DNA from 3 places in the Paraclostridium tenue genome. Region 2 is predicted to be linked to each of the others. Evidence: riboswitches for the same ligand, from Rfam matches in the RefSeq annotation. Region 2 holds a riboswitch; each other region holds the start of a gene.
What was found. Region 2 has a riboswitch for cyclic di-GMP ahead of ABFX13_RS04680 (flagellar basal body protein). Riboswitches for the same ligand answer to the same signal wherever they lie in the genome.
Positions count from the first base shown of each region.

Region 1: linked by a shared signal. The riboswitch ahead of ABFX13_RS11440 (MSCRAMM family protein) and the one ahead of ABFX13_RS04680 (flagellar basal body protein) in region 2 are both predicted to bind cyclic di-GMP.
Region 3: linked by a shared signal. The riboswitch ahead of ABFX13_RS09645 (NPCBM/NEW2 domain-containing protein) and the one ahead of ABFX13_RS04680 (flagellar basal body protein) in region 2 are both predicted to bind cyclic di-GMP.

Region 1 covers NZ_BAAACP010000015.1:26-4,776, forward strand. The annotation lists partial or broken gene ABFX13_RS11440 (MSCRAMM family protein) at 1-2,317, opposite strand, end outside; cyclic di-GMP riboswitch class II at 2,363-2,446, opposite strand; cyclic di-GMP riboswitch class II at 2,480-2,563, opposite strand; cyclic di-GMP riboswitch class II at 2,597-2,679, opposite strand; gene ABFX13_RS11445 (DEAD/DEAH box helicase) at 2,749-4,206, opposite strand; gene ABFX13_RS11450 (hypothetical protein) at 4,426-4,751, shown strand, end outside.
Region 2 covers NZ_BAAACP010000004.1:95,915-100,665, reverse strand. The annotation lists gene fliG (flagellar motor switch protein FliG) at 1-642, opposite strand, end outside; gene fliF (flagellar basal-body MS-ring/collar protein FliF) at 656-2,230, opposite strand; gene fliE (flagellar hook-basal body complex protein FliE) at 2,254-2,565, opposite strand; gene flgC (flagellar basal body rod protein FlgC) at 2,580-2,984, opposite strand; gene ABFX13_RS04680 (flagellar basal body protein) at 2,989-3,315, opposite strand; cyclic di-GMP riboswitch class I at 3,679-3,765, opposite strand; gene ABFX13_RS04675 (CDP-glycerol glycerophosphotransferase family protein) at 4,067-4,751, opposite strand, start outside.
Region 3 covers NZ_BAAACP010000011.1:20,815-25,565, reverse strand. The annotation lists gene ABFX13_RS09645 (NPCBM/NEW2 domain-containing protein) at 1-2,371, opposite strand, end outside; cyclic di-GMP riboswitch class I at 2,545-2,630, opposite strand; gene ABFX13_RS09640 (ABC transporter ATP-binding protein) at 2,763-4,592, opposite strand; gene ABFX13_RS09635 (ABC transporter ATP-binding protein) at 4,592-4,751, opposite strand, start outside.

The DNA.
Region 1 (4,751 bases), on a different contig from region 2:
TTCCATATGCTAAATTATTGAATACTACTTTACCATCTTTACCTGTTACTGCCTTTGCTACTTCTTTTTTATTTAAATCAAATATTGTAAATTCTGTTCCTTCTAATACTTTCTTAGCATCCTTTGAATCTACCTTCGTTATTTCTATACTTCCAACTATCTTATCATTAACTGCAGTTTTTTCTATTACTTGATTATTTGTAGCTATTTCAAATGTATACATCTTGTTATCTATCGTATATCCTTCTGGTGCTTTTGTTTCTTGATAATAGTAATTTCCATATCTTAAGTTGTTAAACACTACTTTACCATCTTTATTTGTTACTGCTTTTGATACTTCTTTTTTATTTGAATCAAATATTGTAAATTCTGTTCCTTCTAATACTTTCTTAGCATCTTTTGAATCTACTTTTGTTATTTGTATACTTCCTTTTATCTTTGTATCTACTACTTTTACTGTATTAGTTTTTTCTGATTCAACTACTATATTCTGATTTTTAGCTAAATTGTATCCTTCTGGAGCTTTAACTTCAACTACTTGATAATCACCTTGCTTAACATTATCAAATATTGCTATCCCTTGAGAATTTGTAGTTTTTGTATCTACTACTTTTCCATTTTGTACTAAGTTGAATCTTGCACCTTCTAAAACTTTTCCATCTTCATTTGTTTTGTTTATTACAACTTTTCCTGTCGTTACCATAAGTTCATCCTCTGCAACAACTTTAACTATTTTACTATTTTCTGTAACCTCAAATGTTATAGGTGTACTATCAAGTTTATAACCTTTAGGTGCTACCTTTTCAACTAATTTATAATTACCATAAGGTAGTTCTAACTCTACAGGACTATTTGATGAAGTAATGATATCTTTAACAACTTGTCCATAAACATCCTTTACTGGATTACCATTTGAATCAGTAAGTGAGTAAACTGCACCTGATAACATTTTTTGAGTCTTGTCACCTTTTTCAATTTTTATTATTTCAACTCTTGGACTCTTTATAGTTACAACTTCATCAGTTGGATTTCCATTTACGTAAGCAGTATTTGAAACTGCCTCTCCTGTTCCAACTTCTTTCATATTAGCTTGAATAGTAATATATGCATCATCTCCTGGATTTATATCCGCCTTATCATTAACTGCATTTAATTCTTTTGTTTGATCATTATATGTAACAGTAAACTGCCCTGTTTGATCTATCTTAATATCAGTCAGCCTCGAATCTAATTTGTCTTTCACATGCATTGTATTCTTTAAAAAGTGTCCTGCTGAATCAAATGCTATTTTATATTCTATGTTTTGATCCTTTTCATCATTAGTTATATTAGTTTTATTTACAGTTTTATAGACATTTATAGCCCCTGCTCCTGCTGCTAACTTAACTGTAGCACTAGAATCATTATTTTTCCCATTATATGTTAATTTTGCTTTATTTACATATCTAATGTCTTTTGGAGGATTTGGTAATATCAAAGTATTATAATTAACAGAATAGCTATCATTATATATATCCCCAAGATCTATTTTTAGAGAATCTTTTTCAGCTATAAGTTTTCCAAATTTTAAAAGATCATTAGTTATATCTCTATCTACTCCACTTTCATAGTCATGTTGAATTATACTTATACTATTTTTATCTAAAACCATTCCCTCTGGAATTTGGTCCTCAAAGTAAGCATCACCCATTTGTCCGTTTTGATCTCTATTTATTTCTACATAGTATCTAACTGGTTTATTTATATCTGTTATAAGCCCTTCTCCCTTAGAGTCTCGTGGTAAATATGAACCTTTGTACATAAGTGGATTTGATCCTCCACCTGTTGATTCTTCTCTACCTTCACCTGTTAATGTAACAGTTTCTGTATCTCCATTAGTATTTATAACAATAGGGTATTCTCCATCTTTAATATTTTTATCACCAACCATTGTTACACTTAAATATCCCTCTAATGCATTTTTTATATTATCATTAAATATTAACTTTAATACTCCAGTATTAGGATTATATTCTTGCCCTGAAAAATGCTTATCTGAACATACTGGGTTAACATCTCTAAAGATCTTAGGCAGTGTTATAGTAATACTATCTCCTGGGGTAATTTTGCTTGGATCTTTAATTTTATAATCAATTCTGAAAGTTTTAATCATACCTGCTCTTACAGTATAATCATCAAATGTTGCACTTGTTATTTCAACTGAAGGACTATTAGATACATCTTCAGCATATACCATTATCCCTGGTGAAATAAGATTTAAAATCATACTAAACACAAACACTAAACTTAATATTGCCTTATTTTTTCCTTTTCTCAAATGATCACCTCTTTTTTTCAATAAAAAAAGCTATACTTACATGTTTGTAAATATAGCCGGTTGCATCACTAACTCCATATATCCCAGATGCCCACATACAGAATATACTTCTTCGTTTCTTGTTTATTAAATTTTAGAACAAAAAAGGCTATACCTACAGTTTGTAAATATAGCCGGTTGCATCACTAACTCCATATATTCCAGATGCCCACATACAGAATATACTTCTTCGTTTCTTATTTGTTAAATTTTAGAACAAAAAAAGCTATATCTACAATTTGTAAATATAGCCGGTTGCATCACTAACTCCATATATTCCAGATGCCCACATACAGAATATACTTCTTCATTTCTTATTTATTTAATTTTACTAAAATAGTTTATCAAATTTCGACACTATTTTCAATATTATTATTAATTTACTTATAAATCTAACAATTAGAATTATCTCTTCTTACTTTAACTAATTTTTTCTTTATACTTATTTCTTTATATTTTTTTAAAAACATTTCACCTTTATGATTTAATAAGTCAACATAAGAGCATAAGTCACAAACTTCTATAACACCTATATCTTCATTATTTATGCCTTCAATATTACTAAAAGTCCCAACAATATCTAAAACTCTTATTTTCTTCTTTTTACCTGCATTTAAGTATATTCTAGTTACTTCACTATGAACTTTTTTATCTTTCTTTTTTACCTTCTTGTTATTTAATAATATACTTGAAGCTTTCTCAAACTTAGCTTTTCCTTTTGTTATATCTTCACTACTTAATTCATTAATAATGTTTATTTCATGACCAGTATATTTTATTATCTCATCTATATATTTTTTATCTTTTTCATTAACCATAGTTATAGCTTTTCCATACTTATCTTTTCTTCCTGTTCTTCCTATTCTATGTATATAATTTTCTTTATCTGTAGGAACATCGTAATTTATAACTAAAGATACATCATCTATATGTATTCCTCTACTTGCTACATCTGTACTAACTAAAATATTATACTTACCTTCTTTAAAATCTTTGATTACAAATATACGCTTTTCTTGAGACATATCTCCATGAAGTTGTTCAACTAAAAAGTTGTCTTTTTTCATCTTGTTGTATAATTTAGTTACTCTATCTTTAGTATTTAAAAATACTATAGTAGTTTTGGGATTATGATAATATATTATATTTTTTAATGAATTATATTTTTCTTCTTCTTTTAAATAAACTAGCTTTTCTTCTATTTGTTTTTTATCTAGTTCTTCATCATTTTCAATTTCTATCATACTGTGATTTATCATATATTTATTGTATATATATGATATATCTTTATCTATAGTTGCTGAAAATAATCCTATGGCAGTCTCTTTAGGTATGTTATTAAATATAAACTCCATATCATCTATAAATCCTTTATTAAGCATTTTATCAGCTTCATCTATTATAAAATAATTTATATTATCTAAGTTTATACTACCTCTATTTATATGATCTATTACTCTTCCAGGTGTAGCAACTACTACATGAACTCTTTGTTTTAGTTCATTTATTTGCTCTTTTATAGGTTGTCTTCCAAATATTGCACTACATCTAATTTTTTTTAGTCTTCCAATATTAGATATTTCTTCTTTTACTTGTATAGCTAATTCTCTTGTTGGTACAATTATCAATGCTTGTAGATTTTTATTGTTAATATCTATTTTTTCACATATTGGTATTCCAAAACTTGCAGTTTTCCCACTACCAGTTTTTGATTTAACAACTATATTTTCTTTATTTAAAAGTTTTGGAATTGATTCACATTGAACTTTAGACGGAATATTATACTCAAGATTATAAATGGCTTTTATTATATCTTTATCTAAATTAAAATCTTTAAAATTATTAATCATTACTACCACCTTACTTATCTAAATTAAAATTTTTATAGCTATTTATTATATCATATCTTTAAAGTAATAAATCTTTTTTAATATATTAAACTTATTATCTCTTAAATATTTAATTTCATAATATTATATATTCATAAAAAACAACTTTACTTAATAAAATTTAATATAAGTTATTATTTTATATTAAAAATTTTATTATTTTAAAGGAGAATTAAAATTATGTTTGAAATGATAAAACACACTTATAATAATAGATCTATAGCTAGATTGGACTTAGATAACATTATTCACAATCACTTATACCACAATTGCCCTATGGGAAAGGTATCTGCAAATCTTATTTATGATAATTATAATAATGTAGTTGGAAAAGTTGATGAAAATGGACTTATATATTCTAACCTAGACTCAAATCCTATAGGAAAAGTTTTAGACAATGGATTTATATATAAAAACAATGATTTAGTTGGAAAAATTAAATATCCTAAAACATTATCTCCTTACTTAGCTGGAGCTTCATATTTATTATTAATCCATGAAAATAG
Region 2 (4,751 bases):
AACTCCTCCAGAACTTTCCATATCTAACTTACCTAGACTAGTTAGCTTTGCTTCTATAGCTTTATCTATAGATTTTATTACAGCTGGTGCTATGTTAGATGTAGTTCCTATTTTTAAGGAAATCTCAAGTTTTAATTCATCTGGTAATTCAGACAATACAAGTGCTGCTTTATCAGGTTGAATATGAGAAAGTAATATAGCTATTGCTTGTGGACTTTCACCTTGTATACATGCAAGTATTTGTTCTGGTTCAGCCTTTCTAGCCGAAACAAAAAGTTTTGTGTATGCATCATACTTTATACCTTCTAGTAACTTAGTTGCCCTTTGACTTCCTAATGCACCATTAAGTAATGATTTAGCACAATCTATACCACCTTCTATAACAAATTCTTTACCTTTATTTAACTCTATAAATTCTTGTAAAACTTCTCTTCTTTCTCTTGGTTTAACAGTATTTATATTAGCTATTTCAACACCTATTTTTTGAATTTTTCTATCAGATAAATTTTTTATTACGCTTGCAGCTACTTCTGGTCCTAAAGTCATAAGTAGTATAGCTGCTTTTCTTGCACCCGTAACTCTTCTAAACTTAGGTATATCCCCTAAGTCAAACGCATTACCTTTAACGCCTTCTTTTTGCAAATAAAATCACCCTTTACTCATTTAACCAACTATTAACTAGATCTGTAACTTGATCTGGGTTATCAGCTGCAAACTGTTTAACCTCATCTTCTAAGCTTATGCTTACTTCGTCTACTTCTTCGTTACTATTCAATCTATTTTGCTCCAATTCTTCTAGTTTTTTGTTGATTAGTTCTACTTCATCTTCTTCTTCTACATTTTCTAACTCTGTAGGTTTACGTTTATTTTTTATAACCATATAAACTACCGTACCTATAAGTAATCCTAAAATAATTAAGATTATTATTCCTGTAACTATTAACATTGTTGATAATGACTTATCTTTGCTTATAGCGTTTTTGATAACTCCAAATGTACTAGTATCTTGTTTTTCTGTTTCAAATCCCATAGAAACTACTTTTACATTATCTCCTCTTTTAGGATCCATTCCTATAGTATTTGCCACCATATCTTGAACATTTCTAACTACATCATCACTTAAATTTCCATTTATAGCTACTGATGCTGTTATCTTATTTATTTCACCCTTTGCTTTTATTGTTTTAGTTTCAGTTTTTCCTGTTTGATACTGAATATTTTGTTCGTTACTTTCAGTACTTCCCGTTCCACTTTCGTTAACGTTACTCATATTATTATCTACGGCTCCACCTGTATTTTGTTTTTCAGTGGATTTACTGCTTGATTTTGATTCATTAGTAATTACTTTATTAGGATCTATTACAAGCTCAGTTTTTTCACTTGCATCAAAGTTTAGATCCGTATTTACAGTTGCTCTTACTTTACCTTGTCCAAATATTGGTTCTAAAAGACCTGTTATTGATCTTTCAAGTTCTTTACTTAAGTCTTTTTCAGCCTTCATAGCCTGATCAACATCACTTAAGTTAGAAGTATTTATATTTCCATTTTCATCAATTAAGCCTTCTGATAGTAGTTTCATATTTTGATCTATTACTTCTACATTTTGTTTAGGTACATTGTCTGTACTTGCGGAAACTAAACATATAATAGATCTTACTTGAGCTGGTTTTAGAGTTTCACCTGGATTTAAATTTAAATAAACTGCAGCTTTTCCTGGTACTGTTTCATTTGCAAAAACTGATTTTTCTCCTTCAGTTATATGTACTCTAGCACTTTCTACTTGTGGAAAAACTTTTATAGTTTTTTCAATCTCCCCTTGAAGCATACGTTGTTTTTTTATTTGGAACTCTTCATCTGTCATACCAAATGATGAACCCTCATCCATTATTTCAAATCCTTTTGAACCATTTGATACATTAGAAGACAATTCCATTCTCAATTTATCTACATCTTTTTTAGGAACTAATATACTATTTCCTTCTATCTTGGTATCCACTTTTTTCGATTCAAGTTCTTTAGTTACCGCTGCTGCATCACTAGATTCTAGTCCTGAAAATAAAACTCCATACTTGTTTGCTCTTGAATAACTTATCCCAAATACTATTGCTAGAATTAAAGATATAATCGCAACTACTATTGCTATTTTTTTCTTTTTAGATAAGGTACCAAACTGTTCTTTTTTAACCAACACAAAATCTTTTACTTTTTGTGGTAATTCCTTTATATTCATCTAAAATTCTCCTTGCTATAAAGTTATAATTGAACTCTATTTAGCTCTTGATAAGCTTCATATACCTTATTTCTAACTTCAATCATTAATTGCATTGACATCTGAGCTTCTTGAGCAGATATCATTACATCATGCATAGAAACATCGCCTCCTTTTAAAAGGCTCTCAACTTTCTTATTTGCATCTACTTGCTTGTCATTAACTTTATCTAATGCATCCTTTATTACATTAGAAAAGTTACTTTCTTTTTCTACACCTTTACTTTTTGTAGCTTTTAACAAATCATTATTTGTTAAGATGTTGTTTACTCCGCTTATAGCACCTATTCCAGTCATAAATCCACTCCTTTTTATCTACCTATTTCTAATGCTTTAGATATCATATTTTTTTGTGCGTTTAATGTATCTATATTAGACTCATAAGCCCTTGAAGCAGTCATTAAATCTGCCATTTCCACTAATATATCTACATTAGGGTATTCTACATAGCCTTGTTTATCTGCATCGGGATGATTGGGTTCATATAGTTTTCTAAGTGGCGACTTATCTTTTTCTATAGAGACTGCTTTTACTCCAAGCATTCCTAACTTTTTGTCGTAATTTTCCTCAAACACAGGAACTTTACGTCTATAAGCTCCACCTTCTTTAGTTCTAGTAGTCTTCATATTGGCAATATTAGATGAAACTATATCCATCCTTAAACGCTCTGCTGATAAAGCACTTTGACTAATTCGCATTCCTCCAAAAATACTCATCTAATTACCTCCCTGTTATGACACTTCTAGCCATTCCTAATTTTATATTAGTTAAAGTTATAAGTGCATTGTATTCAAGGCTTGCAGCTGCTTGATTAACTTTCTCGTTCTCTAAATCAACATTGTTGCCATCTACTCTCATCTTTGTGTTTTCATCTGTTTTGACTTCTATTTTTGGTTTTTTATTTATAGAGTCTTTCAATGTTTCTTCAAAGTTTACATACTTTCTCTTATAATTTGGAGTATTAATATTTGCAATATTGTTAGCAATGACTCTACTTCTAAGTTCTGTTGCATCTAACCCCATCTTGATTAAACTATATGTTTCCATTATTACCTCCTTTTTAGAATAAAAAAAACTACTCTTAAAGAGTAGTTTAATCACTTTTATAATATATCAATGATTGCTAATCGTATTATATAAATTAAAATTAAAATCAGAAAATAAAATATACCTACTTAATGTATAAGTCAAAATCAAATAAATATTTTCTAGTTCTAATATATCTAATAATCTAAGATTAAATATTTAAATGTTTTTGTATACTTATAAAATCATCTTAAGGTATATTAAAAAATCCAATAAATGCTTATATACATTTATACATATTTTTTGATTTTATTTGTAAATTATATAATTATCCATAATTCACGATTTTCATTTTATCAATGATAACAAAAAGTTTATTAACTCTTTGGCAGCTGGCTGGCGTAGTTTATATAAACATTAGCCCCTATAGTTTTGCGTCACTAGATTTCTCTAGATTTGCCTTTGAATATCATTATTCGACTTATATTTCTATTTTATACTATAATTCGACTTAATTCAAGCATTTACTTTAAATTCTAATTTTTCCAACAAATGGTAATTTTCAATATTGTTTTAAAATTAATTTTAAGATATCAAATTATATTAAAATTTACTTTAAAGTGATATGATTTTTTTTAATACTTTAATAAATAGTTTTATAATTAAACATTTATATCTTTTATTAAATTTTATTTTGCATAATTTAATTTTAATTATTTAATTTTTATTATATACAAATTTTAAATACATTAAAATTTGTATACAATATATATTAGAAATAATTCTCAATAATATCTTCTTTTATAAAATTATGAACTTTTTTGCCACAACTTCCATCAGAATTTACGATAACAGTATGTAAAGCTTTTAAACGTCTTTGTTTTTGTTTATCATTTTTTGTTACAACTAAATCGATAAATTTCTCAACTGTCATTCCATCTTCTCCAACTATATAGTTAGCAAAAATATCAAATACATTTTCACTGTAGTATTCTTTTACTAAATCTATATCATATATTAAAACAGGTTTACCTGTAGCCATATATTCAATTAAAACTGATGATCTGTCTGTTATTAAAGCATCAGAAACCTTAAAAGCCTCATAGTAACTTGGTGTATTATCTATAACTATATTTGCAGTAGCTTTTGATGATTCTAATAAATGGCTATATCTTTCATAACACTCTGGAGCTTTAGACTTAACATATGTAAGTTCTAGAGGGTGTGGTCTATAAATAAGACCATATTGTTGATTATTTTTTATAAGTTCAAAAACTTCTTCGATCTCATCTAAAACTTCGTGTCTACCATTTATTACTTTCATAAGATTTGTAGTCCATAAAAATACAGTTTTATCTTTAAATTTATCTTTATAATATTGGCTTATTTCTTGCTTTTCTAAACTATTTACTAAAGCATCAAACTTAGGTGATCCTAAAGATAAAATTTTTTCTTTT
Region 3 (4,751 bases), on a different contig from region 2:
TTTTTCCTGGATGTAGACTTACAGTTCTTCCCCAATTTGCAAAACTTCCTTCTTGTTGAGAAAACATTAATTGTGGTAGTGGCTTATTTGGATCTGCATCAACATATACAGTTACTTCTTCCCCTGCTCTAGCAACTACACCTGTTGGCTGATTGTTATTACCAAATCCAAACTTCAAGTTTTTGCTTGTATGTTTATTTCTATCTCCATGTTGCTCGGCAACTACAGTTTTTATATTTTGAAGATTATTGTTTAAAATATCTTTAGCCAATTGTATTTCTTTATCGTATATAGGTCTTAGTGGATGAACTTTAACCTCATTTGATAAAGTATTTAACTTTTCTATTGTATTAAATTCCTCACTTACAGTATCCATTAATCCATTTGTGAATAGTCTTTTCATCTTATCAGATACATTATCTTCTTTATATAATCTTATATCTGAAATTGATGCCCAATTATCATGTGCATTATCAAATACAAATTTAACTCTTTTTGCTTTAGTCTTGTCAAATTGTATCTCTAAAATATCACTAGTTACTGTATATCCACCTTCACTTATCTTTTGGAAGTTGTTCCCCGAACTAACTGGAGATACATATACGCTAAATTCTTTCGCAAATCCTTTTCCTGAATTTCTTGATTTATAAGTTAATCGATTTATTAAAGTAGCTTCTTCTAAAGTTAATATTACTTCATTTTTAAATGAGTCACTATTTGGTTTTCCAGTTTCCCAGTGAGTATTTACATCTTCATCAACCGCATATTTTATTGCAGAGCCTGCATATTGCCCTCCATTATTACTTATAGAAATATCTTTAATTCTATATACATCATCATATGCTTTTATATATTCTGTATAAAAAGGTGTAAATTTAGATACATTAGAAGTACCTGCTTGAACTTTTCCATAATCAACTAATTCTTTCGCAATCTCCAACTTTTCTATATACTCATTTTCAAATGGGTGGCCCTTTACTTCTTTCATTAATCCTTCTATTGCAGCGATAGTAGCAAATTCTGGATTAACTTCATTAGTATCTTCATTTACAAATAATCTATCTATCTTTTCCTTTAATTCATCTTGCTTATATAGTCCAAACTCAGAGGCTAAAGCCCAATTCTCATAACCTTTCTTAAATACAAACTTAATTCTTCTAAGTTTGGTTGGCTTAAACTTTATTTCTAAAGTATCTTTTGTTATATTAGCTTCACCAGATGTTATCTTCTCGAAAGTATCTCCATTAGAAGTTCTAGATGCATATATGTCAAAACTTTGAGCAAATCCTCTAGAGTTTAAACTTGTGTACATAATTCTATCTATAGTAGTTAATTCATCTAAAGTCATAACTACTTCGTTTGTATGGCTACTAGTATTTTGTTTTCCTGAGTGCCAGTTAGTATTTACATCACCATCCATAGCCCTTTGGATAACATTAGAAGCATAATTCCCCCCATTTGTAGTTATACTTGTTACTTTATTCATAGGTATTTTAAATAATTCATCATATTTAACTAATCTTTCATCATTAAATGATTTAAATTTTGATACCTTTGATTGTGTGAATTCTAAAGCTTTATTTTCTAAAATTATTCTAGCATTATCGATATCTTCTTTTATATTATTATATAGTGGATGAGTGCTTGCTTCTCTATCAAATGCATCTAACTTTTCTATAGTGTTAAAATCAGGACTTATTTGTTTTTTTGATTCATTTGTAAATAACTTATCCATTTTATTAATTATATTGTCTTCCCTATAAAACCAAAACTCTGATGCACTTGCCCATCCTTGATTGGCTTCTTTAAATACAAATTTAAATTTTTTAGCTGTAATAGTATCAAATTTAAATTGAAGCATATTTCCTGTTACAGAATGACTTCCTGTTGCCATAAGCTTGAAATCTTCATCTTCACCACTTATAGATGCATAAATCTCAAACCTAGTCGGAAATCCTTTGCCTCTAGCTCCATCTTGTCTAGTAGCATAGGCTATCCTATCAATAGATTCTATATCTTTAAACTCTACTACTACTTCATTTTTAAAAGACTCAGTGTTTTGTTTTCCAGTTTCCCAGTGAGTTGACATGTTATTGTCTATAGCTTTATCTATAGAACTAGATGAGTACTGTCCCCCATTATTTGAAATTGATTTAATCTTATCTTTAGAAACTCTATATTTTTCATTATAATTTTCAAACTCACTATAATTATTTAGATTAAAAGGTGAAATTTTAACTTGATTTGCCACACTTTTTTTTATTAGTTTGGCCTTATCTGTTATAACTTCATCAGCAAATACATTTATTACTGGTGATATGTTTGTTGCTATTAAAGATACTGCCAATACAGATGATATTTTTTTCTTCATAATACTCTCCCTAATTTTTAAATTTTGTAATTATAAAATAAACCCTGATTTTTATAATAAAAAAACTACCCTCTAAAGGGTAGTTGCCAGCAAAATTAAACATCATAAAAGTTTCATGACCAAACTAATATACGACCATAAATTTATCATGTAAAAACAAAGAATAACTATTCTTTGGCAACTGGCTGGCATAGTTATAATTACCTTAGCCCCTTTAGCTTTGCGTCTCTAGATTTCCCTAGATTTGCCATATTGAATTATTTTTCTACAATTATTATACAATATTTCTCAATTTAGTAAATACTTTTATTTTAATTTTATAAAAATTTAAACAATTTTTTATCTTTCAACAAAAAATGTGCTGACTATGAAATAGACAGCACATTAAAATTTACTTTTTCCCAAATATATTTTCTCCTACTTCTGCTTCAAACTGTTTAACATACAATGAGTGATAATATTTCTTTTGTTTTAATAATTCTTTATGACTTCCCTTTTCTACTATCTTACCATCTCTAACAACCAATATAATATCTGCTTTTCTTATCGTAGATAATCTATGAGCAACTAAGAAAGATGTTCTATCTTTAAGTAAGTGAGAAATAGCATTTTGAATAATTTGTTCTGTTTCAGTATCTATAGATGAAGTAGCTTCATCAAGTACAAATATCCTAGGATTTGCAAGAACTGCTCTAGCAAAAGATATAAGTTGCTTTTCTCCTGTTGATAAATTAGAACCACCTTCTCCTACCTGAGAATCATAACCTTTTTCCATATTCATAATTATCTTATGAGCTGATACTATTTTAGCTGCATTTTCTACTTCTTCATCAGTTGCATCAAGCTTTCCATAACGTATATTTTCTTTTATAGTTCCTGAAAATAAATGTGGATTTTGAAGAACATAACCAATATTATTGTGTAACCATAACTGAGATCTTTCTCTATAATCTTTTCCATCTATTAATACTTTTCCTTTAGTAGGTTCAAAGAATCTACAAGCTAAGTTTACCAAAGTACTTTTACCTGAACCTGTTTCACCAACTAAAGCTATTGTAGTTCCTGCTGGTATTTTAAGATTAAAGTTTTCATAGATATATTCATCTCCGTCAGGGTATTTAAAATATACATCTTTAAATTCTATATCACCTTTAATTTCTTCCCAATTTTCTTTTTTAGGATTAAATGAATCTCCATACTTTTTAATTACTTCTTCACTATCAACTATATCCGGAGTTCTTTCTAATAATCCAAAAACTCTTTCTATATTTGCTTGAGTAGCTATAAATTCTGATATATTTTTAGCTAATTGTTGAATTGGTTCAAATATACTTATTGCATAAGATATAAATGCTGATAATGTACCTATTTCCATTAAATCGTTTATAACTAAGTTACCACCTCTATCAAGAACAAATGCCACAGCTAGTGAACTAAAAAATAGTATAATTGGCATATATATAGCATTTAATTTTGTAGCTCTTATACTTGTTTTATACATTTTATCTGTTATTTTAGAAAAATCCTCTAGGTTTTTATTTTCTATTACAAGTGTTTTAGAAGTAATAGAGCCTGTTATTCCTTCATTAAATGCTCCCGTTATTTTTGAGTTTATTTTTCTTACATCTCTATTTACATTTAGTATTTTATTTTGAAAATAAACTGTAAGTATTGCTATAAATGGTACTATTGCTATTACATACATAGCTAATTTTGCATTTAGCATAAACATTGCTATAAATACTCCTAATACATAAGTAATAGACCAAAACAAATCAACAAGTCCCCATGCTACCATCGACCCAATTTTATTAGTATCACTCATTACTCTAGCTATTATATAGCCTACTGGTGTAGTGTTATAATATGAAAATGAAAGTTTTTGCAAGTGCATAAATGTAGCTCTTTTTAAATCCTTGCCTATATTCATTTCTAAATACATTGAAAGCCTTGTAAATATTATTACAAATATTACTTGTAAAACTATGGCTAGTATATATACAATTACAAAATTATTTATTCCTTTTGTACTCATAGGAGTTATAAAATTATCTATTGCATACTTTTGAAATATTGGAAACATTACGTCTACAAATGCAACAAATAAGTTTGCTAATATAGCACATATAAAATGTAATTTGTATTGTTTTAAAAATGGATTTAGCTTTTTCCATATATTTATAGAAAAGCTTCTTTTATATTCTTCTTCATCAAAACTCATTATTTTTCACCTCCTGTATCTTCATTTAAGGTGTCTGTTAGTTCACTTTCCACACTTGATTGCATATCGTAAACTTTTTTGTATAATCCATTTGTTTTTATTAAAGATTCGTGATTGCCACTTTCTATTACTTTTCCATCATCTAAAACTATAATATTA